Regions from separate parts of the Bacillus sp. GW823-FHT06A10 genome, predicted to be linked through region 1. Evidence: riboswitches for the same ligand, from Rfam matches in the RefSeq annotation. Region 1 holds a riboswitch; the other holds the start of a gene.

Region 1 (16,852 bases):
CCTAATACGACAGCAACTATTCTATTCCAAGTACGGGTTACTTCGATTCCACAAACAAATCCAATTTCTAACACGAGTACAATTAAATATGAATACACGGCACCAGATCGACCACCTATTACCGAAACTATTATTTCATCAGCTGCCGCAACAGAAATTAATCACGCGAATTTGAATAGTAATAAAGCTGTTGACCTTGCCTTTGCAACGGTTGGTGATACGTTAACGTATACGATTACACTAAATCAAACCGGTAATGTTGCAATAAATGATGTGATCATTCAAGATATTATTCCTCAAGGTACTACGTTTATAGAAAATAGCGTCATTGTAAACGGAGAAACTCTTCCAGGAGCGAATCCAGTAAGCGGCATACCACTTGGTACTATAACTATTGATGGAAATGCTATCGTTTCATTCCAAGTAACTGTGACTTCTATTCCAACACCAAATGAACTAAACAACAACGCAATTACTACTTTTAACTATATAGTCAACCCAAATAACGTACCTGTTACAAATACGACTACAACAAATACCGTCACAACTACTGTCCAAAATGATAATGTCATTGCCATAAAATCTGTTGATGTAACGAATGCCTTACCTGGTCAAACTTTAACGTATACAATTACGATTACGAATAGCGGTAATGTAACGATTGAAGACCTTCTTGCCATAGACGCCGTACCAATAGATACGACTTTTGTTGCTGGTAGTGTTACGATTAACGGAATCAATCAGCCTAATGAGAACCCTGAAAATGGTATTACGTTAGGAAATCTTGCTCCTAATGAATTTGTTATTATTACGTTCCAAGTGACAATATCTTCTTCTACTCTTCAATCTACAATTAATAATGATGCTTCTGTTTCCTATACCGTTATCATTGATCCAACAAAACCACCTATTACAATTACAAAACAAACAAATACCGTTACAACGACAGTTATTGATCCGATGGTTCGCATTGAAAAAACAGCTGACAAATCTATTGTCGTTATAGGAGATATCATTACATTCACATTAGCGGTATTCAATCATTCCCCAATTCCGACAATCAGTACTTCTGTTATAGACACAATTCCAGCTGGTACAACATTGATAGAAAACAGCGTAACCATTAACGGTACTCCCGTTCCAAATGTTCGTCCAGACACTGGTATTAATATTGGTTCTTTATCTGCAGGTACAGTAGCAACTATAACATTTCAAGTCCTCGTAACTTCTATTCCTTCAAACAGTACAATTATAAATTCTGCAACAGTTACCGCTGCCTTTCAATTGACACCACAGGATCCAATTATTACTTTCATTGTTAATTCAAATATCGTTCGTATACCAGTTCAATTTATAACTACAACAGTCACGAAAAATGCTTCCGTCAGCTCTGCTTATTTAAATCAATATTTTGATTACACGGTGCGCATTACGAATACTTCCAAAATTGCACTCTCAAATATTTCATTACAAGATACTATTCCAGCAGGTTTACAATTTATAAACGGCACTGTCTTTATTAACAGTGAACGCTCTCCACTAGCGAATCCGAATATTGGTTTCCTAGTCGCTACTAATTTGGAACCAAACGAAACAATTATCGTGTTATTCACAGTACAAGTAATAAGTCCACCTGTTAATAATGAATTTAAAAATACGGCCAATATTTCGTTACAACTTCAAGTCTCACCTACCGACCCACCAATTACAGTAACCGTTACAAGTAACGAAAACATCGTCACCTTTGTTCCAGAAAATCCAGATGAAACACTTCCAAATTTAAATTGCTTCTTTGACGGTGAGCGCTTCATTCGTATTACTCCTCGAAATGTACGAAATTACCTTTGGACTTGGATTTGGTGGAAGTAATTGAAACAAAAAAGAGATTGTAGTTTGGTTGAAACCAAATTACAATCTCTTTTTCATTACCTATATTCCACTACGTTGTAACTCGTCCAATGATATACGATTAAACACCATCTCAAGTTATTTTAGTCGTAATAAGTTGGCCAGCTTCATTAATAGTAACTTTCCATTTCACTCCACTAGCAGTCTTCATGATTATACCTTTACTTGCCTCTATTTCAATATCTCCAAACATTCTTCCTCCAGTTGTCGCTAACCAAGCACTCCCATTTTCCATAGAAGATCTTGCAAAGATACGATTAATTCGAAAACGCTTATGGTCTTGAGAATAACCACTTAATGTAATTCTAACTTTATATAACTGACTCGCCTTCATATTCGATATAATTGTATCGCCAACATTTAATGGAACATCCAACGCGATAACCCAACTTCCAGTTGCACTTAATGCATATTCAATTTTAATTTTCTTTGGACTCTCTCCCCACCCAAAATACATTCCAAAACAATTTAACATTTGTATTGGTTTTTTCGTAAAATCCAGTTCAATTACAACTGGATTACTATCTGGAACGTCAATATAGTTTACACTTTGTTCATCTATTAAATTAAAGCAATTTGTGAGATTTCCCCCGTACGGCACTTTTCCACTTACTTGCTTAACGTTATATTTCTGCTGAGCATTTACTAAAATATCATCTTGATTTCCTATTAAATGAGGTCTATTTAACGTCAAAGGTAACTGAATTCGTAGGGATTCTTCATAAGTAGACTTACAAACATTGTATTGTCCTTGATCTACAATAGTTGTCGAAAGCAGATTTGAAAAAAGGTAGTTACGATGAGAATTGGAAGAAAATTCAATAACAATTTGTTCACTACTCATCCGGTACGTATCCCAGATCATACAATCAAATGTATTATACGCACCTGAACAACGAATTACTTTGTTCGTTTGTTGTCTACATTGCACTTGAATATCATGAAACGTATTTCCTGAACTTTCATTTGGCAAATCACTATTTCCATCTACTTCAATCCCATACACACATCCATCAATAAATATAGATTGAAATACATTGGCGTTAATCCAACAAGGTGTATTAATATCATCTATATACTCTGTTTTCAAATATATTGCAGTTTGAAAGTTTTTAATTTGAATAAATTTAACTTGAAAGAAACTAATATAATCCCATGCCTTTTGACAATAAAAATGTATAGCTTTTCCTTTATACGATGGAGTTGTATTTATTATATTTATATTTGATATAACAGATTGATTAGGTACTTCGATTTGTTGTGAACCAGAAACATAAATGACAGCAGATTGAAACAATGGATTTATAACTTGAATAGTACCACCAACTATCGAAGCGTTACTTTGTAGCTCAAATGCATTAAAATCTCCATCAATTTGCAGCGTTACGGTAGGATCTAACTCTAATCTTACGTTTGATTTAATAACAATCGGCTTTACAATTTTGTACGTATTTACTCCTGTAATTTTTACTGTCGAAATTCGGTTAGCTACACAATAATCAATAGCTTGTTGAATTGCTAATGAGCTATCATTTACCGAGTTTGGAACTGCGCCAAAACAATCAATGTGAACGCTACTTTCTGGCGCACAATCTTCTTGGGAAGAAATATATTCTGACAAAATAAATTCACTCCTCATATTACCTTTTTTCATATAATATGTGAGTTCTCTCTTAAAAGTTTCTATAATAAAAAAAACAAACGACCTACCCGGTCATTTGTTTAACTCATATATATTTTTCGTTTCTTCTATCATTTTAGTTAACGAGAAATACCTCACTGCTTTCTCTCGTGCTTTCAATCTAATATCATTTACCCTTTCTTCATTCCCTTGTAGTTCTTCAAGTGCACTTGCGAATTCAGATTCGCAATATTCAGATATCAAAACACCTGATTCTCCATCTATTACCGCTTCATTTATTCCGCCAACATCTATTGAAACAATTGGTGTCCCTGTAGCCATCGCTTCAATTACTACCATTGGAAACACTTCACGAAAAGATAATAAAAGTAAGGCATCCATATTCCCTATAAACTCATGCGGCTCTGAAATATTCCCTAGCATCTTCACCCTTTGCCGCAATCCATATTTTTCTATTTCTTTCATAATCGATTCTTTCTCTGGTCCATCACCAGCAATATAAAACATAAAATCATTTCTCTTTTTCAACACATTTGCAATTTTGACAAATAGTTGATGGTTTTTCTCTTTGGATAATCTAGCTAATATCCCTATTTTATATGTAGGTTCTTTCTTCTTCTGCTGGAATAAAAACTTTTCAATATCGACACCGTTATAAATTGTATTTATTTTTTCTTCTGCTACATGAATTGAAATTAAATTATTCTTTTCAAACTCACTTACTGTAATAATATTGTTTACATATTTATTCATGAAATAACGAAAAAGCGTTGGCATTTTCTTTTCTAGTATCGTTACATTATGTTTCGTATAAACAATTTTCATCTTTTTTTTAATAAACTTTTGAATTAGAAAAGCATATAATACCATTCGCAAACTATTTGCATGAATAAGTTCTATCTTTCGTTTACAAATTTCATTTCGTAAATAATAAATATTTCTCAAATGATTCCATCGACTAAGTAATATAAAATTTTCTTTTCTAGTAAGAGATTCATATAGTTCTCCATCACCTGCAGCTGTATAAATCTTAAAATCATCATAACGCAAATTACTTTCCAATTTACAGAAATAGCTCTCGGCTCCGCCAGTTATCAATTTATCTGTCATCAACAGTATATTCATAATTGCGTCTTCCCAACTACATTAATTTTATTTTTTTTATAAGCATGATAAGCATACTTACTAAAATAGTAAAAAATTTGCACCAAATTCAGTCGTTCTTGTTCCCTTAACAATTTCCAATACCGGAAAGCTGCTCTAATTTTATTTCTAGAAACAGAATTTGTAACAATTCTATATTTTGCTAACACTTGCTGTATCCCTTTTGCTTCATACCCTTCATGTAATAAGTTCAGCCATAACGCTGTATCTTCCGGCTGTATACTAGGCATTTCGACATATGGAATTTTTTCACGATCAATCATCACTGTTAAACAACCGATAATTGTATTTCCTACTAAATAATGATAGCCAACAGATTTTGGTGCACTCACTTCACGATTTAATTCATTACCATTTTCATCAATTAAACTATACGACGCATATGAAAAAGCAATATTCATTTCTTCCATAAATAACAATTGTGTCTTCAATTTATGCGGCAACCATATATCATCACTATCTAAAAAGGCAATGTACCTTCCTCTTGCCTCTTGGATCGCTAAATTCCGAGCTTTAGCAGCACCAACATTTTCTTTTAATGATAATAACCTAATTCGTGAGTCTCCTTCTATTATCTCTTTAATTTTTGCGGCAGATTGGTCGGTTGAACCGTCATCAACGATAATCATTTCCCAGTTTTCATACGATTGATTCTGTACAGATGAAATTGTCTCACCTATAAATCGTATACTATTATAAGAAGGTGTTATTACAGAAACATAAGGCGGCTCGTTAGGCTCGTTATGTACTGATAGACATTTTACCATCTATCTTTCCCCTTCCTTCATATATTGAAATATACTTCACAACAACTGCTAAAAATAAAAAGAACGCTTCGTTAATAATGAGTGACAATGACATCATCTGAAATAAAAATGCAATCATAGTCAATAGAAGATATGGTTTTTCACGAAACAAAGTATGCTGCGCTAGCTTGAACATTAATATGAATAAAAACGCGCTATATAGAAGAAAACCAATTGTACCCGATTCAGACAAAATTTCTAAAAATGTATTGTGTACATATAATTTTTCATTAAATTGATACTCATAATAATTCGAAAAGTTAAAAGCGCCGATTCCAATATATGGATTGGATAAATAATATTTAAAAGCAGCTTCCCATAATGTAAATCTACCACTTCCATTATCATGGGAAAAATCAGAAATTCGTTTATTTAATATGTCATCTAATTGGCCCCCCATTACACTATTCGATAAACTAAAAATAACTACACTAAACAATACTAAACTCATAATTATTTTTATTTTTTTGGCGAAACTAGACATACATATATATACAAAAACGACAAGTACAAGCGCTAATATACCGCCCCTTGAAAAGGTTAATAGACTTGTCGTAACACATAAAATCAATCCTAAGATGTTAGTAATATTTTGTAAATTCGTCATATAGTACATAAAAAATATTGTATTATAAAAAATAAAAATGTTAGGATCATCTAGCAATCCAATTAATCGTGGATATCCTCTATCCACTAATAACCCAGCAAAAATTTCTCTCTCTTCTCCACCGTATAAACTAAAGTATTGTAAACCAATTATATATAGTATTAGACTTACAACATTAAATACTACTCCTACATAAGCAATAGATGATTCAAGTACCACTATTTCAGTATTCCCCAATAAATTCCTCATTATAAAATAGCATCCTAAAACGAGTAGCACGCCAAAAATCATACGAATACTAGCATTTAAATACATAGAAAGAATTCCACTTAAACAATAAATGAAATAAAACAGTAAAAATACAACTTCATGAAAATATAACTTTTGAATATGAAAGTTTTTAATTGTTAAACAAAAATATATGACTAAAAAAATCATATATATCTTCAATGAAAATCCAATATATAAATTGTATTTACTTAACATAACAAATAATATTAGAAGAATAATCCATCCCATCGATACTTTCATATTATTTTCCATAGGCTATATCCCCTGTTTCGTAATATAATCCTTTTTGCGTATTTTTCTTATAAAAGAAAGAAGAAGTTTTTTCAGCTCATAATCATATAGGAATATGGCAGCTACTACGATTAGTATATTAAGAACAAGCGCAATTAAATGATATGTATGCAATATATATTGCACTCCAATAAAGGTTACACCAAAATAAATTGTATACGGTATTACAATTTGGAATACAATTTTTTTCTTCACTACACTTACCGCTATGTATCCCACTAAAGCGACGATTTCAAATAAAACCATAGCGTATGCCGCTCCTATCACTCCACCAATACTACTAAAGCTATAAAGCATAACCCCACCTATCACCAATGCTACACACTGCACAACAGTTCTCTTATTTTGACATCCACTCGTCGTTAAACCATCAGCAATGGCAATATTTAAACTCTGTAGCACAATAAGAAATGATAATATTTGGAGTGGTTCTACTGCATTGCTCCATTCTTCATGAAAAAATATAGAAATAAAGTATGGTGCTAAATGATATAAACCGATCGTCATACATATCCCTACAATCGCCATTGATTTAATTTGAAGCAAATTTAATTTCGTATGCTCTTCTATATTATTCTGGTTATAATGCTTAAAGAGCACTGGAAAAAATGCACCTGCAATTACCCCTGGTACTTGATATAAAGCTGCCGGCATCCGGTACGCCACTGCAAAAACACCTACCATACTTAATGGCAATGTATAGTTAAGCAAGATAGGTGCTAATTGTGGCGTACTCATTATTAAAAAACCGCTAATAATAAAGGGAGTTAATTGCCAAAATAACGCTTTATGAATTACGACTTTCATATTCATTTTCGTCTTTCTTCTCATGATATATATACTGAATAAACCACCGATCATATACCCAAAAGCATATAAGCGAGCCGTTACATACACCGGTAACTCTCCGAAAATACAAAAACATGTAATTATAATGACAACCGATGCTGATACAACTTTAATGAGCGCTATATACTTCATACGTTCCGTCAGTTGAAAATAGGCAATTCCTATATTTTGCCAAGTTAATCCTATTAACATGAAAAACATTACGTTTATCATCATATAAATTAAATTTTTGTCCGCATACATATAATGAATAACAATATAACCGATTATAGAAATAAAAATAAGTAGGATCATCCTTATTTTTATATACGATGATAAAATCTTCTCTAAATCTGCCCCATCCTTTGCCCCTTCTCGAAGAAACGTATTACTAAGTCCTAAGTCTGTAAAAAATAACATAACAAACGTCACTGCTATGGCAACACTAAACATCCCATAATGTTGTGCGTTAAAAAAGTTTGCTAAAACAATTAAACTGACGGCCTGAAGAAGGTTAGCTAAAATCGTACTATAAAATAGATGGATAATATTGTTTAGAATAGATCTACCCATACCAGTTCTCCTTTGCAAGTAACCTACTTACATATGTTGTTTGTTTACATATATATTTATCTTGCACCATTACCGTTCAATACAATTAAAACGGTTTTACATAAAATACGGATGTCCATTCGAATCGTTTTCATTTCAATATATTCCATATCCAACCTCAACTTTTCCTTTGGATCAAGATTATACCCTCCATTTATTTGCGCCCATCCTGTTAATCCTGGTTTTACCATTAAACGTTCCTTAAATTCTGGAATATACGCATCAAATTCATTATAAAAAAACTCTCTCTCTGGTCTAGGGCCTACAAAAGACATATCCCCTCTTAAAATATTTAAAAGTTGCGGTAATTCATCAATTCTCGTTTTTCTTATAAACAATCCAACTTTTGTAATTCTTGAATCATGTTCTTTTGCCCATTGTGGGCCATTTATTTCAGCATCCTTTACCATCGATCTTAATTTAAATACATTAAACTTCTTCCCGTTTATACCTAAACGTTCTTGAAAGTAAATTGGAGCCCCTGATGTTTCTAAAGTAATCATAATACAAAAGAACAACATAATTGGTATCGTTAATAGTAACAATATGATTGAAAATATAATATCAAACAAGCGTTTTACACTTCGATTCAATATGCTAGGCTTTTCTTGAGCTGGAATCGTATACAACTTGGCTTGATTTGTTTCACGAATCATGGATCGTTACCCCCACATTCAAGAATATAAAATTATCCCTATTAATTCACATTCTTTTCTATTTATATTCGCTATTACTTTTTGCACTGTACGTAGTGAATCTTTTCGCTTTTTAACTGCTAAGACTACTCCATCGCATTTCCCTGCAATAATGTGCGTAGCAGGAAGATCAAATACTTCAGAAGAATAAAAGAAAATGTAATCAAAATCTTCTTTCCACTTAGCAATCGCATTATCAAATTCATCCATAGCAACTAAGGGCGTCCCTGTGTGTACTGTTTTTTTTGCAGGAATACAATATAAGTATTTAGACAAATTACTAGAAAAAGATTCATAATTGCAGGGGGAAGAGCTTATTATATCGTTTACTGTTATCATGTGATCACTTTGTAATAATACATGTAGTTTAGGGTCAGAAAAATTCACATCAATAAGTAACACCTTTTTCTTCATTTCCGCAAACACTAGACCCATATTTACTATAAGCGAGGCAACAACACCTCTGTCCTTCGTTGAACTAACTGTGAACAGTTGTTTTCCAGATTTTTTTAACTCGTGATACACCGTATAAAACTGCTCTTTCATCAGATCATCATGCAGATCGAATGGCAGCTGTTTCTTTGTCCTAAACATCGACATGTTCACCTCGATATAAAGATGATTGTTTATCAACCTCTGTAGGTTTCTTTTTTCTATTCGGTTTCATATTTATGTAACCAATAACAGAGACTGTTGTTATTTTCTCTAAATCCTGTTCCACGTATATACGTTCATCAAAATAATCTCGAAATACAGCTAAACCTATACCAACAAAAAAACTAACAATTAAAGAAATAGGAATGATCAGTTGAAATTTCGGAAACAATTTTTCGGCCTGTTCCTGTAACTCAGGATCAGTTAATACTTTCACTCCTTGTACATTTGTGTACTGTTGAAAGCTTTTTTGTGATTGCTCTGCCAATGTCTTTACTATGTCTTTCACGACTTTCGGATTGGAATCTTTTACTGTAACAGTTACAATTTGTGAGTTGTCCGTATTCACTACCGAGATTTTTTGTGCTAATTCATAACTTGATTGCTCTAATTTCAAAGTTTTTTTAACTGTTGAAATAATTAATGGGCTTTTTAAAATATCGACATACGATGTTACTAGTTGCTTATTTTCTTGTGTTTTATTTGTTGAATTTTCCTTATTAAACTCATCTAAATTCCCAACAAGAATTTGCGTTGAATATTGATATGACGGCTTTAAAACATACATAGAGATAAGAACTAAAGAAGCGGTTAAACAACACATCGTTAAAATAATCGTTACGAATCTTCTTTTCAATAATTGTTGAAAATCTTTTATGCTCATTTCTTGCTTCAATTATTTCACCGCCCTTTTCTGAATAACATCCTGCAAGCCACTCTTTTCAGATAACCCTTTCTCCTTTCTATCCACTTGTTTTGTTACATACTTTCCGACTCTGAATGCAAATTTTTCTACATATATATACGAAAACATTGCAAGTATAAACGAAAAAACAAGTGAAAAAATTAAAATAATTGGCAACGGTAATATTTCATGGAGCATGTATATAAGGGAAAATAACGATATAATATGATATAAATAAAGACTGTAAGAAATCTTCCCCAAATATAACAAGTATTTATTACGTAGCAAGGACGACAAAGTTGATATTGACAAGCTTAATATGACAAATAGACATGCACTTATCGCCACTACGTAGTCTCGAAATATAAAATTATTGAGCACTTTCATTTCTCCAATAAGCCCTTCATACATAAAAAGTAAAATCGCAAATAAAAACCATGCAATTTTCGTGTTTTTAGTACAATTACTATAAAAAACTATTAAATTATTTTTATACTTCGCAACTAGTGCCCCTAGTAAAAATAGCACCGTATAATGCAAAGTTAATGCATAGCTTGTTAATGTTAAGCCCGCACGAAACAAAAATAACATCATGACAGAACATATACTAAAACTAAACAATAATAGTAATGAACCCCTTAACGTTTTTCGCAAGCAAATCATCAAAATTAACGGGAAAATTATTGATATTCGCATTTCATGGACAAGTGACCAAATGACACCGTTATATGCATCTGTATTATATTTCCCCACCAATAAAATATGTTGTGCGATTAAGCTTGAAGAACTTTCAATCGTCCATGAGCGATTAAACCATTCACTTAAATAAGAAATACCATATTCACTAATTGTAGCCTGGCATATAATAGCTATTATTATTGCCACAATATAAGGAATGTATATTCTGCATATACGTTTTAAAAGGTATGATCCATAGCTACTATAGTTTTTTTGAATAGATTCATACAAAACAAATCCGCTCAAAACAAAAAAGATAATAACAGATTCGTTACCACTACTAAAAATTAGACGAGCAGGTGTTTCTTTTAATAGATACACAACAAATGGTTTATTATCTTCATAACTGTAATTTTGAAATGCTGAAAAAATCATTAAATGATGACCAATCATTACTACTAATGAAGAAATCCCTCTTATAGAGTCCAATTCTTCGTATCTCTTCATCTTTTTACATCAACTCCTAATGAAATGATAATAATCATTTCAAAGCGACATCTTTATTCATATTCCCCTCCTTTCTTTTCATTCCAATTTTTCATATTAAAATGATTTTATAGTATAAATTTGAGTGTATTGTAACATTTTTTGTAATATTATGAATAGAAAATCTCAAAAATTGGTATATACCAATTTCAACCTCGAAAAATGAGTAATATTGATAGAAAAACACTATAAAAATATCTTGCATATTTACAAAATTAAAAAGATGAATAACGTTTTTTCAATATAAAATAAAAAAGATAGCCTATATAGGCTATCTTTTTTATTTTATTTAATTACTCGCACCACTATATGCTACATGTCGTTTCTCAATTCTCTCTTCAATTTCTTTCATATTTTCTTTATTATTTAATAGTGATTGTTTATTTTCAATTAATAATTGTTTAAAAGATTTTCTCACTTTTTTTCTCATTTTCATTGTCCTCCTTGGGGGATGGGTTATATAAAAGATAAGGAATTATCTGTGTGTCCTTATAATAATTGATTGTTGTGAATTCTATTTGAACTTCATATGAAAATTCCGCTTATTTTCTGACAACTTTGTGAACACGAAAAAAAAGCTATCTAAAACTATGTTGAAATTAATTCACTTCATTATAAAAGTTACTATTTTCATCAACTTTTATCATTATATATTGTCGAAACATTTATATATTTAAAATTGAGTTCGACATAATTTTATTTACTATAATACTGTTTACAAAAACCAAAAGAGGGTGTCACCAAGTCAAAGTTCGACTTATACAACATCCCTCTTTCCAAACTATTTATAGCATATTTATTAATATTTCAGGTCTTCCCCAATTCATTTCTTCACAAACAAATCTAAGTTTTTCTTCATCCATTGTGTGTAATCCCTCTTCTAGTAAACATGAAATTGGAACTTCACAGTGAATTTGTGCTAATTGCAACGAAATATTTAAGTTCTCTAAATCACTTTCAATCTTCGTACGCTGCGCTTTTGTTAATGATTCTACATTTTCTAGTACAGCGGATACTGTTCCGTGCTCTTGAATAAGCTTATACGCTGTTTTTTCACCGATACCTTTTACACCTGGATAATTATCACTTGTATCTCCCATGAAAGCTTTTGCATGGACGATTTGCCACGGCTCTACACCTTTTTCTTCCATGATTTTCTCCGGTGTGTAATATTCGTAATTTCCAATTCCTTTACGCAGAAGCATAACTGTAACGTTCTTATCAACAAGTTGAAGTAAATCTGTATCACCAGTTAAAATATAAACTTCAGCTTCATTGCAGTATTGTTTTGCAAGCGTACCGATACAATCATCGGCTTCGTAGCCTTTCATACCGATAACTGGAATGGATAATTTTGCAGTCATTTCTTGCACTAAATCAAATTGAGGAATTAATTCTTCTGGTGGCGCTGCACGATTTGCTTTATAATTCGAGAACGATTCTGTTCTAAATGTCGTACTTCCCATATCCCAGCATGTAACGATATGTGTTGGTTCGATCGCTTGCGTAGCTGTTAACAAGTGTTTCATATAACCATGAATCCCGTTCGTAGGGGTTCCATCTTGTCGTTTCATAAATTGTCCGTAGACACTTGTTGCGTAAAAAGCACGAAATAATAGTGCCATACCATCAACTAATAATACTTTTTTCATAATTCCTCTCCTATTAAAAAAATAATAACCTCACGTTATCACGTAAGGTTATATAAATAGATTACCATTCTACGTTTTTGCTCAACTTTGTCTATTATACATTGTTTTTGTATATTTAGCACCATTAACACATTAAGACGTTCTACTACAACAAGTATGCAATATGCCTGAATACGTATTTTTTCCAGTAGAAACAACGACAGCCTTTGCACTTCCACTAACGATATGTGAACCTTTAAAACATACATTTTCAAGCTCAAGTGGATTATAATCTTTCATCCGTTTTAATGGAATAAATCGTTTACGTTCAAGGTGATAGCAGCTTTCAAACTTCTCTATACTCGCTTCGTTTCCCGTTAACACAGACTCATTCACTAATAAATCATCTGCATAAATAATACGTACATCAGCTGGCACAGCATCTCCAGCCGAAAGAAAAATCATATCTCCAGGTACAAGTTCTTGCACTGGTATCTCCATCATTTTCAGTTCACTATTTAGCCCTGTACTACTAGAACATTCTACTCTAGATACAGTAATCGTTTCACGTTGTAACTCATCACACACACGTTGTTTTGAAAAACCTGGAATCATGCCACCAAGCTTCATCATTACTTCTGTAAGAATTGCTCTTTTTGAAGTTAGTTCATTTCGGCCATATACTTGAATACGTTTTTGCGCCTCTTTCATTGATAGTCCGTCTCTTGTTGTTTTAAAATATGCAAATACAGATTTTACATCTCTTGTTGCAATTTCAATTAATAAATCTTTATTTTTTTGGAGCATTGTTTGTTCTTTTATTGATTTTTTATTTAGTTTATATGACGTGTTACCCACAGTTTTGTTTGCATATAACATATTATCGTCTCCTCCTTTACAACATAGGAAGAAACGCTTTGTTTCTCAATTTATCCACTTTTCTGTGAAAGTTGTCTAGCGCTTTATAAACGCTACATTGTGATAAATATAGAGGGAGGAACAAATCGTTTCCTGCCTACATCATATATTTTTGATTTGAAGTATATGGGTAACGGAACCGAGTCAGAATTTGACATGCTCCTCACCTCCTCGTTTAATTTTATAGTTTATACTATGAAATTACTCATAGCTTGGTAACAAAAAAGACCCCTACCCTTAAGAGAGTAGTGGCCATTACATACACAAATAAACGATTTCTAATATAATTAGAAATCTACGGACCTCTCCCTCGCCGAGTTTTAGCACTGTATAGCATAGGTACATTACCAGCTACGTTAAGAAAAACCTTAATTCGATCATTCCTGTTGACCCATTGGCGTCTCTCGACATTTTTGGGCAGTAGCATTTCTCTATACAGGAGCCTCACCTAACAGAGACTTATTTTCATTACATTGAAAATGTTACTCTTATTTAAAATAGATGTCAACAGTAGCCTACAATTTTTTCAAAAGGTATGGCAAACTAACGTATATAAAGTGAAACTTTAATCAGTGGGGGTTTTGTTCATCCCCCACTGATTATTAGCCCTCACCAATCGGGCTGCCCGGCAAATAGCGGGATAAAATAAAAAACTTTACGTTTAAACGTAAAGTTTTTAATAAGTTATACAACCAGCGATTACAATCCCAATTGAAAGCGATAAAAACATAAGAAAAAGACCGACTGCTTGATTATCTTCTTCGAGACTTTTGTTTATATTAAAGCGTGGTGTAAGCCACTCAGCTAAATAAAAGACGATAATTTGAGCCAAAATCCCAACTGCTCCCCACGAAATCATATCAAGAAGTGAAATTGAATTAGCTGCTGTCGAATATAAAACAACAGCTAACCCAAGTAATCGTCCTCCAAGCACATAGCTTACCGCCTTATTTCCTTGAGCCATTAACTTAAATTCCTTTACTTTCGTTGTCACTTCCATCAAGAACAGACCTATACATAAAAGGCCGAGTGTTACTGCTAAATATAATAAAAAATTAATCATTTTTTCCCCTCCTTTTTATACCTACCGGTAAATAGTACGATTCATTTCCTGTAATCTTTTCTCCCGCACGAATACCGATACTACTCGCTTTTCCAGCAATTAAAAACGAACCAAACACATATGACAGTTTCTCGATCCCTTTTTCTGTTTCCAAGGATACGACTGGCAGTTCGGTATACTTTTGAAATATCGGCAGTGACGCTTTATACGTTTCGTGTGCATTTTGAAGCATAATATTTTCGTCTTTATCGCGAATCGTAATTGTATCTCCTTCTCTCCCAAATGAAGGTTTTTGAACGAAAGAACCTTTTCCTAAAAATAAATCTGGTTCTAAATATGTAGGTAACATATATTCTTTAATCCACTGTTGTTCCTCATTTGTATAAAAGACCTCTTCTTCTGCTAACCCCCAAATAAGACACTGAATTGATTTTGGCTGAAGTAAAAATGCTGACAAAGGATTTATTATAAAAAGCTTTCCGGCTTTTACAAGTTGCAGCAGTTCCACACCTACCAAATCTCCTGTTTCAGGATCTTGATCCTCAATTAAATCTTCTATCGGATACGTTTGGCGATATAAAACATCAATCTTCGTCCCATCTTTATCAACTAGAGCATCCTTTGTAATTCTAAGTTCTGACATTGGCACTACTTTATTTTCAACATGGCATAGCTGACTTAAATACATAGTGGTATTCCAATCCTCGATATGTTCATGATGTGCTGTAAAAACAACATTTGGATTATCTAATCCCTTTGTCGCTTCCATTACTGCTTTCGTTACACCAGAAGATAGCAATCGTTCTTGATCCGAGTTTGGATCATCATAACCTAGATTTTCACATACTTTCCCATTCATTTGAAAACATTCCACAATAAAAGTTGGTGTATCACTATTAAACTCAAGCATTTTGATTTTGTTATCCTCTGTTACAGCAAAATCAAATCGCGAAATTACAGATTCAGGATAAAGCCCTTTCATTCTAATGAATGATAAACTCGCGGATGGAAAGCCAAGATCTAGAAGCTGTTCGTCACTTAAATTACGCAGCAGTCTAGCAGTCTTAAAAAATATTTTCCCCATTCGTTCAGTCGCTAAGTGTAATTGGTCCAAAGTCTGATTTGTTATAGAAAAAACATGAAACAAACTATACTCACATTCATATAAATCCGACCAAAAATTCGGATATTTTAAATAAAATTCTTTTCGATCCCTTATGTATTGCGACATATTTTAGCCCCCAAATCCTCCCTTTGAACCGCTTCCAATTCCACCTTTAAATTCAGCAGACGATTGATACGATTTAAACGCCGATGAATTTTTAAAAGTAGATTTATTTTGATAGTATCGCCCACCATAGAAATAATGCCCACGATAACCTGAACTACTATCATCACACTGCCATACCCCAAGTTCATCATCCCAATCCCAATCAGAACAACTATTATCATTCGGTTTTGGGGGAAGATCTTGTGCGCAACCAAATAAAGTGCCAGTCATTAAAGACGTTACGACACCACCTACTAGCCATTTCGTTTTTGTCACCTTCGCACTCCCCTTTTTAAATTCTATTCCTATTATATAGGATGGCATGATAAAGTAGAAGAAAAAGGAAGAAGAGGGATTAAATGCGCTTAGAATATCGACTTAATGATGAAACGAAAGGGTATCCTGCTTTATGGAACTACGCCAATATTTCTAATTCTGAAATTATCGCACGCATGACTTGTGAATATTTTATTAAAGAGAAAAATACTTATGTTGTTACTGCAACTTCGGTTGATCCAGACGGAACAGCAGTTATTTATATTCAAAAAGAAGTTTTCGCCAAT
Region 2 (16,852 bases), 900 kb from region 1:
ATTATTGTTATTTACAAACAACGATGGGAAGTAAGCCTTATATACGAACGTATGTAAATGTTGAAGAAATTTTAGATGCTGCTGATAAATACATGAAAGAGCGTGCACCTGAAGTAACAAGATTTGAAGCGTCGTGTACTTCAGATATTGTAGGAATCGATTATTTAACGCATACCCTTAAACGGGCCATTGAGCATTTTGGAGAATCTGAATATGGGAAATTGAGATTTGTTACGAAATTCCACCATGTAGATCATTTACTTGATGCTAAACATAATGGAAAAACAAGATTTCGCTTTAGTGTAAACGCTGATTATGTGATTAAAAACTTTGAACCAGGAACTTCTCCCTTAGCTAAGCGAATTGAGGCAGCAGGAAAAGTAGCTAGAGCTGGATATCCTCTTGGTTTCATTGTAGCTCCTATTTACCTACATGAAGGCTGGAAGGAAGGATACTATCATATGTTTGAACGCCTAAATGCTGAATTACCTCTTGATTCACGGGATGATATTACATTTGAATTTATTCAACATCGTTTTACAAAGCCAGCTAAGAGAGTGATTGAAAAAAACTACCCGATGACAAAATTAGAATTAGATGAAGAGAAAAGAAGGTATAAATGGGGGAAATATGGAATCGGAAAATACATTTATCAAAAAGAAGAAGAAGAGGATATAAAAAATTATCTCTATTCCTATATGAAACAGTTCTTTCCTAATGCAAAACTAGAATATTTTACATAAAAGAAACGAACAAAATTCATTACATCATCAATCTAAAAAATTACTCACTCAAAAAAGTGATATTGGTCAACAATTCGCTAATAAATTATTTGAAAAATTTATATACGAAAGTCTTTTATGTAAAAATATGTTTCATTATGAGCTGAATCCCAACAGTTAAACAGAAAAATACAGTGGTTGCTCTGAGTTAATGGAGATAGAAGAAAGAGGATTTGTAGTAGGCGCGTCTTACGATATTGTTAAGGAAAAGAAATCAAATCCAATTATGAAAGGGACGTATCAGATGGTACTTCCCAGTAAGTTAGCGCAGCAAGGTGGAAAAGGGGCAGGGAATAATTATATTAATGTGAGTGCAAAAGCAGATAGTGTATTTGAACAAATACGAATTATTGCTAAAAAAATTAGTCGTGAATTATTTTTTCCGCATATACAAGTGATTATTTTTTCTGAAAAATTACTCTCGAATCCTAATGTTTTACAGAATACGCTAGATGTACATATTCGTGATCATGAAATGAGAAGAAACATCCGTCTATTTGTTTCTCGAGGGTACTTTGGCGGAGTTGCATTTTAGCGATTATAAACAAGTTATGGATGAAAAACGCTTAACGAAGGATATTTCAAAAGAGATGGAGCAAAGGATTCAAAAATCAATAAAGCTTGTTCAAAAAAATATAAGGTGGATGTATTAGCATTAGGAGAAGTATATAAGCGGAATAATTATAAAGAATGGAAGAAAATAAGTAAGAATTGGGATCAAGGTGAAAATTATTTTAGTAATGCTGACATTAATGTTTATGTTCATCCAGTAATTGAACATTCAGGCTCAACTTTACCGAAGAGAGTGAAATAAGGTGATTTAAGTCGTTAGCGGATTAGAAATACGCTAAACGATATTAATGCTGGTTCTGCATTTTCAATCAGTGCAGACTTATGTACTTTAAACGTGATTAATAAATTATATTTGGCTTATTATGATCCTTTGGTTAGCACTAGTTAGAGTTATAGTAAAAATATTAAGTAGAAACGACTTATTTTTAATAATAAGAGGAAATATGTTACTGAAAAGTAAGGAGACAAATTATTACTTTTCTAAAGAGTCATTAGGTCCGTACAATGATGCATTAAAGTGATTCATAAGGGATTCTGAATGCTAAGAGAGTGAGAATGAATTACAAAAGAAAGGTGCATAGGCGCCTTTCTTTTTTTGAAGGGATTTTTTGTTACGAGTTAGTACAAAATTGGGTTCAGGGGGTACTATAAAATTTTAGCTTGATGGCGATGGGGTAGCATCCACGTCTATCAACATCACTACACCTATATTTAATACTGCGTTACGTGCCTTTAATCAAGTGAAAAACAAGACCCATTTTGTAAAAACTGAAACCAACGTTTTCTAAACTGAATTTGAGCCATATCTGCATGAACATGGGCCTCCATTTTTAAAGCTTCTGGTATAGGTCTAGGATGTTGACTTTCTACAATAATTTGATCCTCTTTTAGTACTCTTAAACTAAATTTAGCTAAAATTTGGTCTAGTAAAGGGAAGTACTTTAAAAATGTCCTTCCGGTATATCCCATAATTAATGTCTCTTCTTCATCAATTGGTGTAAACGTAATATACGGAATAAATGACTCATTCTCCTGTTTGCCACTGTGAAGCATCCACTGATGTGGGAATTTGTATTCAAGGTAAGCATCACCATTTGAGAATATAAACTGATCCAGTGTTCCCTCCAGCTTATAATTGGTTGATTCGGCTTTTGTTTTTCTACCAATCGTTTTTTTATGTATATAAGCAAGATGAGCAGTATCCAGCACAGATTCGATTGATCGAGTAAGGTGTGCATTCCAAGTGGCGTGGAAGAAAGAGAGTTTAAAAGGAGTGTTCTCCATTACATGAAAAGTTTGCCATTCAGGTGGAGTTTCCTCACTATCAGGGTATATCCAAATCAACCCAATTTTTTCTCTTACAGGGTATGAGAAGGTATGAGCAAATTTCGGGATAGGTTTATTGGGTTGGGATGGAATTCTTACACAAGTACCACAACTATCGAATTCCCAACCATGGTAGGGACAGACTAGTTTACCATTTACTACTTGTCCCAGTGATAAGTCAGCGCCACGATGAGGGCAGTAAGGTGATAGAGCCTGAACTTCGCCTTTTTCATCCCGATATAATAGAAAATCTTTGCCAGTAACTCTTTTTTTACTGGGATCTTTTTTATATCTTTTACATAACTCACAGCATACCAATTACGTGGGAATACTCTATTTATATTTAGAGTCATTTATTTTCTCCTTCTTTTTTATTCACCTAGTAGATATTAGTGGTGTCTACTGTATACTGTCTATTCTATGCTATAAAATATTTTAAATGTTGGTTTAAAATTAATAAATCTACAGTTTAATCAAATCATTATGAAAGCCTGCATAATCTCTCTAAATGTAACAAAAATGACTAAAGTACAATAGATTTTAAAAAGGAGAAAGTTTTATTTTATTGAAAATTGAGATATTAAGCAATATTCCTATTGCTATTAAATTCACCATTAAAGAACTTCCACCAAAACTTACAAATGGAAATGGAGTACCTGTAAGAGGAAATAGTCCCGTAATACCACCTAAATTTACAACTGATTGCATACCAATCATACATCCTATACCAATTGCTATAAAACTGCCGAATGGATCTACACATAATTGTGCAATTTTTAAGGAGCGAAGTACTATAGTCAAAACTCCAACCAATAGAATAAATACACCAATAAATCCTAGTTCTTCAGAAACTATTGCCATTATAAAATCAGTGTGTGGTTCTGGAAGATAACCTGTTTTTTGTATGCTATTTCCAAATCCACGACCAGTGATTCCTCCAGAGCCCATGGCAATAAAAGAGTTTACAAGCTGGTATCCATTTCCTTGCGCATCAAGAAAGGGATTGAAAATCGTAGTAATACGTGTCTTTTGAACTTCTGATAAACTATATTGAATCAAATAATATAAAATAGGTAACCATAAAATAGAACCGATGGTAGTTCTTTTGATTAGTAGATTTATATTTATTCCTGAACAAAGAAATATGCTAAAACCTATACCTAATATTAAAAGTGCAGATCCTAAATTTGGTTGTTTAAAGATAAGAAAAAAAATTGTAGCTAAAAAAAATAAAAGTTTTCCGATACCACTCCAGTTATTTTTAGCTTGTTCTTGTCGCAATGCAAAAAAACGGGCTGTTACAAGGATTGTTCCTAATTTAAGAAATTCAGCTGGCTGTATTCCAAAGATCCATGATTGAGCATTATTTACCACTTTTCCTTTCCATAAAACCATAATTAATAAAAAAATCCCCCCAACCATAATACAGATTGAGACTATTCGTTTTTTCCATATTTCATATGGGAGTAAAGCACAAATTATTAATCCTATTGTTCCTAAAAGTAGCTTTGTTAATTGAGAATCAACAAAATGTCTACTGTTATAACCGTAATGTTGGACAGCGACAATGGAGCTTGCACTATACATCATGATAATACCTAAAGTACATGTTATGAATAGAGGAAGGAGCAATAGATAATCGAGTTTTAATATTTTTTTCATTTTAATATCCTCCTGATTTAAAACAAAACATAATATTACATTTGCTAATGAATAGAATCTTGTTCTCGTCAATTACTAAATATGACTTTTGTTTAGGAAGATTCTATCGCTTATTCCCTGTTTTTTACGCAAAAATCCCCCTAGTATGTAACTAGAGGGATTCAAAATGGCATGAGTAAATAAGGCTTTTTTCCCTCTAGTAGAGCTTTGGCACTATACAACGTAAAGTAATGAAAATTCATTACTTAGCTATCTTAAGAAGAGCCTTAATCCGACAATTCCTGTTCTACCCATTGGCGTCTTTCGACATTTTTGGGCAATAGCCTGTGTTTGCATAGGAGCCTCACCTAACAGGTTAAGCAATATAAATTTTATGTGTTTGTTTCGTGTAGCAAGCATAAATATATTTTTTTTGCTTGTCAAGCAACCATATTGCTAATTTTATTTGTTTTATTGCTTTATAGTTCTTTGAGAAATGATATGAAAAAATGTCTGTAATCATTCTGTATAAGTACATATTTTTGACTTGTAGTGTATCGTTTGATTAAGTAGTTTAACCATATAAATTTGATAAACAGTAAAGAAGATTTTAATCATAAAAGAAGATTTTTTTGTGAATGTTCTTTTGATATACAGAATGACTAATTATTCATCTTTTGTTATAAAGTTGGAATTTGATTAAAAACAATAAGTTTCATATGTTTTATTACGTTTCTTCGAATTAAATCTATTTGAATTCTATGTTTTTTAAGGGGAATTTTAAATTTATAATAAAATATAATTTCATTTTCTATAAAAGATTTTTTTATGAATGGAATTGAAAGTCAGTTGACAAATATTAAATTCTGGTTTAAATTTTGAAGTAATTCAATAAACTTTGTTAGGTGAGGCTCCTGTATAGAGAAACGCTGCTGCCCAAAAATGTCGAGAGACGCCAATGGGTCAACAGGAACGGTCGGATTAAGGCCCTTCTTAATGTAGCTGGTTATAAAAACCTATGCTATACAGTGCTAAAACTCAACGAGGGAGTGGTATACGATTTGGTAGAAAGGCACCTCTGTGATTTCGGCAGAGCTGTCTTAATAATCATTTATTTGTATTGTGATAAAACCTTTACTCCTTTTTGAGTAAAGGTTTTTCTGTTTAATGTTATTTATTTTTATCTTGTCTATATTCAAAAAGGAGGTAATTCTAAATAATGAATTGATTGCAATGTAACTATTATTGCTCTAATAAAAAATTTTAGACAGATAAAATAAAACAAAACCACTCATGAAACTCTAGAGTCTCCCTTAGCAATATGAGGAGGAGTTAACATGAAGAAATTATTAAAAGAATTACTTGTAACCAAAAATAATTTGGATGCAGAGAAAGTTTTACGTCTTCCGTCGTATGATGTTGCGCAAGAAGTAAAAAGATTTTCAATTGAAGATCAAATCATATTGCTAAATACGATTCCCGTATTAAAAAGCTCTAAAATGCTTCAATATATGAGTGCAGAAGAAAAATATAATATCTTAATTCACTTATCTGAAAACAAAGCTAAAAAGTTACTAAATTTACAACCGATTGATGAATTAGTAGATTTACTTCTAGCGGTTCATCCTGAAAAACAAGCTAAATTAATGGCGTATCTAGACAAAATTACAAAACATAACGTAAAAAAATTGATGAATTTCAAACCTGAAACGGCAGGAAGTCTTGTCACAAGTGATTTTGTTGCAGTTAGAGGAAATTGGTCAGTAAAAATGACATTGAAGTACATTAGGGAACATTCTGAAAATGTAGAATCAATATCTTATAGTTATGTTCTTGATAGTCATGGTTATCTTGAGGGAATCGTTTCCATACATGAGTTATTACTAGCAGCAGATGAAGAGATATTATCTACTATCATGATGCCAGAGGTAATTTCAGTACATGCTGAAGTTGACCAGCAAGAAGTTGTAAAAAAGCTACTAAATTATAATTTAGCAGCCATACCTGTGATAACAGTAAATAATAAAATGATTGGTATTATAACATTTGATGACGTAATGAATGTTATGGAAGCAGAAGCTACAGAAGATATTCAAAAGTTAGGCGGAAGTGAACCGTTGAATCAATCTTACTTTGAAGCTAGCGTTTGGAGTATTTTCTTCAAACGTCTACCATGGTTATTACTTCTTTTTGTTGCTGAGGCATATACAGGTACAGTATTAAAGTATTTTGAAGACGAAATTGAAACTGTAGTTGCCCTTGCTTTCTTTGTTCCATTATTAGTAGGTACTGGAGGGAATACAGGAACACAGGTTGTAGCAACAATTACTCGTGCAATTGGTATTGGAGAGGTGAAATTTAAAGACATTTTCCGTGTAATGAAAAAGGAATTTGCAATAGGTATGCTTCTTGGACTTGCACTTGGGATAGCTGGGCTCACTCGTGCTTATATGTTAGGAGTTGGAACAGAAGTTGCACAAGTTGTAGCAATTACTTTATTATTTATTGTTATTTGGGCCTCTCTTGTAGCAGCTGTTTTACCTTTGATTCTAAGAAAATTAAAACTAGATCCTGCAGTTGTTTCAGGTCCATTTATTACAACATTTGTTGACGGAACAGGATTAGTAATTTATTTCATGGTTGCAAAAATGTTATTAAATTTATAAATATACACTGAAAAAATGAAATTCGGAATAAGTATTTTGCCCTAATTGCTAAAATATAGCGGGGAATTCAGGCATGAGGAAATCAAACACCTTTGTCTTTATTAAAAAATATTTTAAAAGATTCATTGAATGTAATTAATACCGGAGGATAAAACTATGAAACATCTAAGAAAAATCTTCAAACGAATTTTGCTTCTATTGTCTATTTTCATGCTTATTGGCATAGGAATATTATTTGGTACTAGCTATGGCCGGGAGCTTCGCATAACAATGGCTGGGAGTATACTAACTTCTCAGCATCCACAATATGCGAAGTATACATTCCTATCCCAAAAGGAACTAGATAAATTGCAAGATAGAATTAATCATCCAAAATGGTCAAATAGTGATGAGCATATTTATAAAAAAATAGCAGGAAAAAGATTAGAAGAATTTAAAAATCAGCCATTAGAAATTGATGTAGAAACGATTAAAAGTAACAAAGATAGTCGCTTTCTTTTTGAAGGAAAATTAGTTACTATTAGCAATCCCTTCAATGTTAAACTTGTTAGCCATCAAGGAACACAGGGCGCTAACAGGGGAGAAAAAATTAGCGTAATGGCAAAACGTAATCATGCACTTGTTGCTGTGAATGCAAGTGGATTTGCTGACGAAACAGGAAGGGGTGGAGGAAATGTTGCTACTGGAATTGTGATAGAAAATGGGAAAGCTATTGATACAAATATGGATAGAAATGCCCCTACAATTATTACGGGATTAACAAAGTTTGGTCAAATGATAACAGGAAATTATTCTACCCAACAACTGTTGGATAAACAAGTCGTTTCCGCAGCTGGATTTATGCCACAGTTAATTGTAAATGGAGAAAAAATGATTACAGAAGGAGACGGCGGTTGGGGGTCGGCTCCAAGAAGTATTATGGCCCAAAAAGAAGATGGTACAATTATGTTTCTAGTTATTGACGGTAGACAGACGCATAGTATAGGGGCTACGTTAAAAGAGTGTCAAGATATTCTATATGAAAAAGGCGCTATAAATGCAATGGCAATGGATGGAGGTTCTTCTGCTACGCTATATTTAGGAGGAAAGGTTATAAATTCACCGTCTACATTATCCCATGAAGATCGTTATTTACCGAACGCTTGGGTGGTAACAGCAAACCAAAAACAAAAAATAAAGATGACAATTGATGGGAGAAAAATAGATACCAAAACATCAGATGAATTTGATGCGAACATTTCAACGAATTTATGAATTATTAAAAATAGAACAAATACATGATTTTTATCTCGTTAGTTGGAAAATTAAAATTATTTTTTAAAATTAGAAATTATTATTTCATATTCATGATTTGCACAATATCAAACGAGAGTGATGAGGATTCCAAATTTACGGAATTCTTATCACTCTTTTTTAGTTTTTTGTAAATATGGAACAATATCCTTACTTTCACTGTCTATTAAGCGTTAAAACATTTTTTATTAAATAAATTAAGAAAGGAATTATCATTTTTAACTAAGGGAGAAGATTGAATTGAAAAAATTATGGATGCTGTTTTTCATTTGTTTCGCAGTTATGTTGGTAGGATGTAATAAAAACGAACCGCCAAAACAAGCATTTGAAGAATATATTAATTTATGGAATGATAAAAAGTTTGCAAATATGTATGATCATTTATCAGATCATGCCAAAAAATCGATTTCTAAAAAAGAATTTACAGAAAAATATCAAAAAATATATGAGGGGATTGGAGCTAAGAATTTAAAAGTTAAAATGAAAGGAGAGAATACGAAAGATAAAGAGCTTTTTCTTTTTGAAGTTAAGATGGATACGGATGTAGGACCAGTTTCATTCATCCATGAAGCAAAACTTGTGAAAGATAAAGAGTCTTGGAAAACAGATTGGACACCAGACTTCATCTTCCCAGGTATGAAAAAAGATTACAAAGTACGTATGCAAATAGAGCAAGGAAAACGCGGAGAAATATATGATCGCAATGGAAAAGGGCTTGCAACGAATGGTAAAGCAACTGAGGTTGGAATTATTCCAGAGAAACTAGGCGAAACAGCAGTGCAAACGAAAGAAATAGTAGCACAATTACTTGATATGTCTATAGAAGAGGTCGAACAAAAGCTCACAGCAAAATGGATAAAACCAGACTCCTTTGTACCAATTGGTATTTTAAAAGAGGGAACCAGACAGAATGATTATATTGAATTAGAAGGAGTTTCATCTCGCCCAGTAAATATTCGTACGTATCCATTAGGTGAAGCAGCGGCACACTTAACTGGATATATCGGAAAGGTGAATGCGGAGGAGTTAAAATCACTTCAAAAACAAGGTTATCAAGCAGATGATTTAGTAGGTAAGACCGGTTTAGAGAAAGTGTTAGAAAATAAATTGCGTGGTGAAAAGGGTGGACGCGTATTTATAGAAGATGAGAAGGGGAAAGAGATTAAAAACGTAGCAAAAAAAGAAGCAAAAGAAGGAGAAAATGTTACGTTAACAATTGATGCTGCAATTCAAGAAAAAATCTTTAATGAGATGAAAACTGAAGCAGGGTCTAGTGCAGCGGTCAATCCTAAAACAGGTGAAACAATCGCACTTGTAAGTAGCCCTGCTTATAATCCAAATATAATAGTTAGAGGAGCATCGAAAGCCCAACGAGAAGCATGGAGTAACGACTCGAAACTACCAATGACGAATCGCTTTACACAAGCATTTGTACCAGGTTCCGTATTTAAAACGATCACAGGTGCAATTGGTTTGGAAACAAACACAATAAATCCGAAGGAAGAATTTAAAATTCAAGGATTGAAGTGGACAAAAGATTCATCTTGGGGAAATTACTATGTAACGCGTGTAAAGGATGCAAGTCCAATTGATTTTGATAAGGCAATGAAGTACTCTGATAATATTTATTTTGCTCAACAAGCTTTGAAAATGGGAAAAGATCAGTATGTAAAGGAATTTAAAAAGTACGGATTTCATGAAAAATTACCAATCGAATACGAATTTCCTATTTCAATCATTGCAAAAGATGGGATAAAAAACGATATTCAACTAGCAGACACGGGCTATGGACAAGGACAAGTATTAATGACGCCACTTCATTTAGCATTAACATATGCACCGATTGTGAATGAAGGGAATATTCCGTCGCCATATCTTTTAAAAGAAGCAAAAGTAGCAGGGAATTGGAAAGAAAATGTGGTTTCTAAAAAGAATCAAGAGATATTAAAGAGTGCATTAATCAAAGTCATTAATGACCCTGATGGTGCAGGGAGAATTGCAAAGGTTGATGGTGTAACGCTTGCTGGTAAAACTGGCACAGCAGAACTGAAAGAGTCGAAAGAAGCAGACGGAAAAGAACTGGGATGGTTCGCAGCTTTCGATGCAAATGCGCCAGACATGATTGTTACAATGATGATTGAAGATGTAAAAGGAAGAGGAGGAAGTAACGTTCCAGGTGAAAAAGTAAAACATGTATTTCAGAAATAATACTTAATTATATGGTGAATTTTTTGACTAAATTTATTACATGTTTGCTTAACTCAAAGATATAAATTGGGGAAAATATAGAACAATTAAATTTCAAAAAAGCATTCTTTCTAATCGAGAATGCTTTTTTGCTGCGACTCTAGAAAGTTAATGCCTTATCTTAATTTTCATTTCTGAAAAGTTGGCATTGCTAATGGTAAATAGAAGGAGATAGCAAATTGAAATGGACAAGTGGAGTGCTACATTAAATTCAAAAAAACAGATTGTTGTGAGTGGATTTTTATCATTGTATGCTTTACTTGTTTTTTAGTAGTATTATTCTGCCTGAAAAAGATAAACAATGGAACAAATGAAACTTGTATCTTGTCTATATATTGAAACCATAATAAAAAAGTGAGGGCAGTCTTATGTTTATTCAAATAAGTTTGAGGTGTGGAAATGGAACAGACGTTTATTGAAAAGTGTAATCATGATGAGCTGGACTATGTTATAAAAGATTATTGGCAAGATGTATGGAATTATTCATTTATTATTACGAAAGATCCACACTTATCAGATGATATCACGCAAGATGTATTTATAAAGGTGTTTAAAAATTGGAATTCATTTCGAAAGGAGTCATCTATTAAAACGTGGATATTAAAAATCACAAGAAATACGGCAATAAACTATTTGAAATCCTCTTATTTTAAAAGGATATCTTTAATAGGATTTTTTAGTGACGATAAGCAATCCCTGTCAGCAGAACAAGAATTTTTTAAGCAAGAAGAAATGAATGATGTGTGGAAGGTTGTATTAGAACTACCTAAAAAGCACCGTGAAATAATTATATTGGACGCAAAATATGAATTATCTTATGAAGAAATGGCTGAAACATTAGGAGTATCCATTGGAACTGTAAAATCGAGATTAAGTAGAGCGAGAAGTAAGGTTTCAAAATTAATAGGGGAGGGTAGTAGTGATGAACAATAAACAAAATCCTGACTGGTATAGAAAAATAAAAAAAGGGCCAATGGAGAATCGTAAAGATGAAGAAGAATTTATTTCTAAAATAAAGCAGTCTATATATGAAAATAATGAAGTGGATTTTGTAAAACATAAAAGACCATTTCGTAAAAAAGCATTACCTATTGTAGTTGTTTTGGTTTGTACAATGTTATTTTTCATTGTTCAACAACCTTGGCTTGATGATAATAAATCACCAGTACAAAGTAGTACTCAAATTAAGCCTAAAACAAAAGATGAGTCTGCTCAAGATCCATCATTAAAACAATTTATGAATGAACTATATCAAAGTACGAACTCAAAAAATGAAAATGACTTGTACAAAGCGTTAAATGATGAAGTTCTATTTAAAGGGAAGAGTTATAAGAAGGATGAACTGAAGTTTGATGAAGATATTTTTCATGAGTTGCAAGTCGCTCTTACAATGGGGGGAGAGTTTGCAAATGATACAAAAAAAGTATACAAAGTACCAAGTGGATTGACAGAAAGTAACCAACCAAAGCAAGCGCATTTTATATATGCAACGGTTACTGGAAATAAAACGAAAATTTTAGCTGAACCAAAACGAGAATCACAAGTGTTATATGAAGTATCTAATGAAATGGTAAAAGCTTGGATTCCAGAAAAAGTGCAAAATGATGGATATATAAAAATATCGACAATTAATGGCAATACTGGATACGTACAAAAAGAGTATGTTTTAACTGATATTAAGTATTCATTTATGTTCGAAAAAAATGATAATGGTGAATGGAAAATAATAAATATAGATTCTATTTGGTAAAAGAGGAAGGTTCACTTTAATGAACCTTCCTCTTTGTTTTTATTCTCTTTTTGAAGTGTATGCCAAGACTCTAAAATTTCTGATGTAACGAGAGCAGCGATGTTTTTTTCTGAATTACTACCAGGAATAACGACAGAAACGGCAATTTGTGGATCTTCGGTAGGAGCATATGCAATGAAAAGAGAATGATTTATCATTCTTTCTTGCTCATTCGGAAAACCTGTAATACCTGTTTTACCTGCGACGTCAAAGGGCAACTTTTTAATTTCCTCTATATTTTGACTCATTCCACCTTGCACGACACTCCAAAAGTTCATCGGGTAACGATTTGAACTTTCTAAAATTGGTTTAAACTTTTTTGTTTCCTTACCGTCCGGACTAATAATTGCACTTACAGTTTGAGGTTTATATTTATCACCTTTACTTGCCAAAGTTGCTGCATATTGAGCGAGTTGAAGAGGGGTATGCACTTCATTTCCTCCCCAAGAGGCGTTTAATAAAGCGGAGATTCCATTTTCAAACTTATTAGATGGATGGAATTCATATTGTCCGTCTTCTTCAAAGGGTAAATCAATCCCGGTTTTAGAACGTAGGCCGAATTGCATTAAATAATCTGTCCATATATGTGCCACTTTTTCTATATTCCCATTATTTTGGTTGAATAGGGGCAGAGCTACTTTTGCTGTCATAAATGTGTTAGATGAATTAATGATAGCCTGCCTCGGTGTAATCTCCCCTGTTGGTGTTCCAGGCGCATTCGTAATGTTATTTTGATTATCATACTGAAAAGTACCTTTATCTAAATAAGTATCTTCGGGTTGGAAAAGCTTTTCATTTAATCCAATTAAAATAGTAAGTGGTTTTATAGTAGAAGCCATATTTACATAAGATTCACCATACTTTAATTTTTGAATTGCTTTATTTTGCGAAAGAGATTTAATGTTTTCTTTTCTAGAAGATACATGTGTATTTAATATATTTGGATCAAAAACTACCGAGTTGGCCATAGTTAAAATTGCGCCAGTTTTCGCATCGCTCACTACAGCATAACCAGCTTTAGCATCAGGTGTTTTCTTAATTTGAGATTTTAATGCTTCTTCTGCCTTTTGCTGCAACTCAAAGTCTAAAGCTAGCCGTACATCTTTTCCTTTTTGTACTTTTTGAATGTTCCATAAGAACTTTTTATTATTCAATTTAAAAATAAGAGTTTTACCTGGTTTTCCTTTTAAATCATTTTCATATTGCAGCTCAATCCCGCTTTTTCCAACAGCCATATGCTTTGAATTAAGGTCATTTTCTACATACCCAATTACTTGTGAACCAATTTCATGTTTAGGATAATACCGAATCCATTCATCTTTAATTATTACATTATTGGGTTTGTTTTTGTTTATGAATGCAAGTTCATTCTCAGTTATATCAGAGTATAACGGTATATCATTCATAGTCTGTTTTTTACAAGATTGTTGTAATTGAGATTTTATGTTCTCTGTAGAAATATCATGTTGAAACTCGCTTGAAAATTGATTAAAAAAAGCTAATGTGTTTGATGTATCTTGTTTCGATAACTTTTCATCATTAGAAGTGCAATATAGAGACTTAACTTTCTTATTTGTAGCTAGTATTACACCATTTTGATCAAAAATCTTTCCTCTTTCAGCTGAAGAAGTTGCGATAGTAATTGAAATGAAGTTGATTTTTAATAAAATTAGTAAAATCAAACCTACAATAGAAAGAACCGCAAAAAATCTCCATCTTTTTGTATGTAACATATAACCCTCCCTTATGTAGCCTATTTCATCTTATATTTAATTATTTTTTTTGTAAATGTGGAACAACTTTATTGTTTAGGTTGTCTATTAAGTATTAAAGCATGAAGAAAGGAATAATTAGCATGAAAATTTACTAGCAAGTCTATATGTAAGTTTAATAAGAGTCATTATACAGTTTAGCACTTCTAATGCAAGCGGCAAAAAAATAGAGAGAAAACAAGAAGGGAGAGTTATTAATGCCGTAGCTAAACGAAAAGGAATGGTTGCTTACAAGGATTAAGCAAAAAATTGAGGCGATATTTATAACCGATTATCGGTATCTAATATATAAGGAATGCTTTTAGTATTTGTAGCAATTCCTGAAAGAATTAAATGGAGGATTTATGAAAGAACAAAAAGGCAACAAGCAGAAGACATATATATCTATTCGATTAAATATAATGTTCCTTTGCATATTTGTACTATTCTCAGCTATTATTATGCAGCTAGGAAAGGTACAAATCGTTGAGGGAGAGGCTTATAAGAACCAAGTGGAAAGTAGTCAAAATGCAATAACTAGTATTCCAGTTCCACGTGGACAAATTTTAGATCGAGAAGGGAAAACAGTTGTTAATAATAAATCTCTTCGCACAATTACGTATACAAGGGTGAAGGGAATTACGAGTGAAGATATTTTAAAAACAGCAAAAGACTTGGCGAAATTACTTGAAATGCCTGAACAAGATATAAATAAATTAACAGCTATCGATAAAAAAGATTTTTGGATGCAGTTGAATTCGAAACGTGCGGAGACAAAGATTACTAAGAAAGATATAGAAAAGTTTAAAGAAAAGGGTATAGAGGGAAAAGAGTTAGATAAAAAAATAGAAGACTTAAGACGAGGTCGTGTTACAGAGGTAGAATTAGCAGAATTAACAGCACAAGATTTAAAGGTGTTAGCTATTAAAAGTAAAATGAGTTCAGGTTATCAACTAACACCACAAATCATTAAAAAAGATGTAACAGATGAAGAGTATGCGCGGATAAGCGAAAATCTTGCGAATTTTCCAGGAGTAGATGCAACTGTTGATTGGGAACGTAATTATGTAAACGGTAATTTATTTCGTTCTGTATTAGGAAATATTACGAGTAGTGAAGAAGGATTACCGAAAGAAAATTTAGATTCTTATTTAGTACGTGGATATAACCGTAATGATCGTGTTGGAAAAAGTTATATTGAACAACGATATGAAGATGTATTACACGGCACAAAAGAAGAAGTGAAAAATATTACTGATAAATCAGGAAACATTGTTAGCACAGAAATAATCTCTAAAGGAAAAAGTGGTAATAGTTTAACATTAACGATTGATATGGAATTACAAAAGAAAGTGGAAGAAAGTATAGAGAAAAACTTGAGAGCTTTTAAGAGTTCAGAGCCACTGCTCGATCGAGCTTTTGTTGTCATGACGAATCCAAATAACGGACAAATTTTATCAATGGCAGGCAAAAAGATTGTAGAAAAAGAAGGGAAAATAGAAGTTGAGGATTTGGCATTAGGAAACATGACAACTTCGTATGAGCTAGGGTCAGCTGTAAAAGGTGCTACTTTATTAACTGGATATGAGACAGGTGCAATACATCCAGGAGATCAATTTTATGACGCGCCGATGAAATTTAAAGGTACACAAGCTAAGAAATCGTGGAATGTATCCGGATTTGGTAATATTAATGATTTACGGGCTTTACAAGTATCTTCGAATGTATACATGTTCCAGACAGCTTTAAAAATTGCGGGAGTTAATTACGTACCAAATGGCTCATTGGATATTAAACAAGGAGCATTTGATACGATGCGCTATTATTTCAAGCAATTTGGTTTAGGTGTCCCAACAGGTATTGATTTACCGAATGAAATAATTGGACAAACGAGAAAAGTAGATAGTCAACCTGGGTTTTTACTAGATTTTTCTATCGGTCAGTATGATACGTATACGCCGTTGCAATTAGCGCAATATATTTCAACGATTGCGAATGGTGGTTATAGAATGCAACCTCAAATTGTACAAGAAATACGAGAACAATCAATAAAAGAAGAGGTTGGCAAAGTTATACGTTCCATAGAGCCTGTCGTATTAAATCGAATTGATATGAAGAAAGAACATATTGATCGGATAAAAGAAGGGTTTAGATGGGTATTCCAAGAAGGTGATGGAACTGGCGTGAAATATTTCAAAAACGCGCCATATAAACCAGCAGGAAAGACAGGAACAGCCCAAACTGTATATGGTGGAGATGACCCGATTGGTAGAAATGCAAAAGGAGAACGTATGGAATGTTACAACTTAACGTTAGTTGGATATGCTCCATATGATAATCCAGAAGTAGCATTTTCCGTAGTAGTTCCATGGCTTCACGATGATAAAAATGGAATTAATTCTATAATCGGAAAGGAAGTATTAGATGTATACTTTGATTTAAAACAGCAACGTATACATGGTGAAGCTACTAGTACAGGTAGTTCTAAGCAAAATTAGAGTACTTTTCTCAGGGAAAGAACCTGTTCATATAAAGCCATTTATAAGTAAAAAAATGAAATATGAAATAGGAGATAGAGGCGTCGTAGCTACTATCTCTTATTTTGTTAATAACTCTCATACTAGCTATAATTTTTTTAGTTTATGGAACAAATTTGGTTCGGTGATTGTCTATTATGTGTACGTATAAAAAGGTGCTAAAAATTTGGAAGGAATGATGATTTTGAAAAATAAGAGGATGCTAAAAATAGGAATATGCGTTGGTATATTAGGTTTAAGTATTACA

What was found. Region 1 has a riboswitch for magnesium ahead of AC1Q8M_RS04215 (P-type ATPase actuator domain-containing protein). Riboswitches for the same ligand answer to the same signal wherever they lie in the genome.
Region 2: another riboswitch for magnesium. It lies ahead of AC1Q8M_RS08560 (FtsW/RodA/SpoVE family cell cycle protein); the one in region 1 lies ahead of AC1Q8M_RS04215 (P-type ATPase actuator domain-containing protein).

What each region holds. Positions count from the first base shown of each region.
Region 1 covers NZ_JBXAHT010000001.1:791,548-808,399, reverse strand. The annotation lists gene AC1Q8M_RS04275 (cell surface protein) at 1-1,869, shown strand, start outside; gene AC1Q8M_RS04270 (glycoside hydrolase family protein) at 1,982-3,529, opposite strand; gene AC1Q8M_RS04265 (glycosyltransferase family 4 protein) at 3,623-4,675, opposite strand; gene AC1Q8M_RS04260 (glycosyltransferase family 2 protein) at 4,672-5,481, opposite strand; gene AC1Q8M_RS04255 (O-antigen ligase family protein) at 5,456-6,670, opposite strand; gene AC1Q8M_RS04250 (oligosaccharide flippase family protein) at 6,674-8,110, opposite strand; gene AC1Q8M_RS04245 (sugar transferase) at 8,167-8,805, opposite strand; gene AC1Q8M_RS04240 (CpsD/CapB family tyrosine-protein kinase) at 8,824-9,444, opposite strand; gene AC1Q8M_RS04235 (YveK family protein) at 9,431-10,174, opposite strand; gene AC1Q8M_RS04230 (acyltransferase family protein) at 10,175-11,368, opposite strand; gene AC1Q8M_RS04225 (FbpB family small basic protein) at 11,697-11,837, opposite strand; gene AC1Q8M_RS04220 (5'-3' exonuclease) at 12,193-13,059, opposite strand; gene AC1Q8M_RS04215 (P-type ATPase actuator domain-containing protein) at 13,192-13,917, opposite strand; M-box (ykoK) riboswitch at 14,254-14,419, opposite strand; gene AC1Q8M_RS04210 (DUF350 domain-containing protein) at 14,633-15,019, opposite strand; gene AC1Q8M_RS04205 (glutathionylspermidine synthase family protein) at 15,012-16,250, opposite strand; gene AC1Q8M_RS04200 (hypothetical protein) at 16,254-16,565, opposite strand; gene AC1Q8M_RS04195 (hypothetical protein) at 16,649-16,852, shown strand, end outside.
Region 2 covers NZ_JBXAHT010000001.1:1,693,711-1,710,562, forward strand. The annotation lists gene splB (spore photoproduct lyase) at 1-743, shown strand, start outside; partial or broken gene AC1Q8M_RS08545 (Ger(x)C family spore germination protein) at 916-1,596, shown strand; partial or broken gene AC1Q8M_RS08550 (HXXEE domain-containing protein) at 1,778-1,876, shown strand; gene AC1Q8M_RS08555 (Rieske 2Fe-2S domain-containing protein) at 2,088-2,999, opposite strand; gene AC1Q8M_RS08560 (FtsW/RodA/SpoVE family cell cycle protein) at 3,222-4,343, opposite strand; M-box (ykoK) riboswitch at 4,529-4,705, opposite strand; M-box (ykoK) riboswitch at 5,213-5,378, shown strand; gene mgtE (magnesium transporter) at 5,660-6,988, shown strand; gene AC1Q8M_RS08570 (phosphodiester glycosidase family protein) at 7,145-8,242, shown strand; gene AC1Q8M_RS08575 (penicillin-binding transpeptidase domain-containing protein) at 8,522-10,489, shown strand; gene AC1Q8M_RS08580 (RNA polymerase sigma factor) at 10,928-11,461, shown strand; gene AC1Q8M_RS08585 (SH3 domain-containing protein) at 11,451-12,278, shown strand; gene AC1Q8M_RS08590 (peptidoglycan D,D-transpeptidase FtsI family protein) at 12,290-14,050, opposite strand; gene AC1Q8M_RS08595 (peptidoglycan D,D-transpeptidase FtsI family protein) at 14,434-16,566, shown strand; gene bla (class A beta-lactamase Bla1) at 16,784-16,852, shown strand, end outside.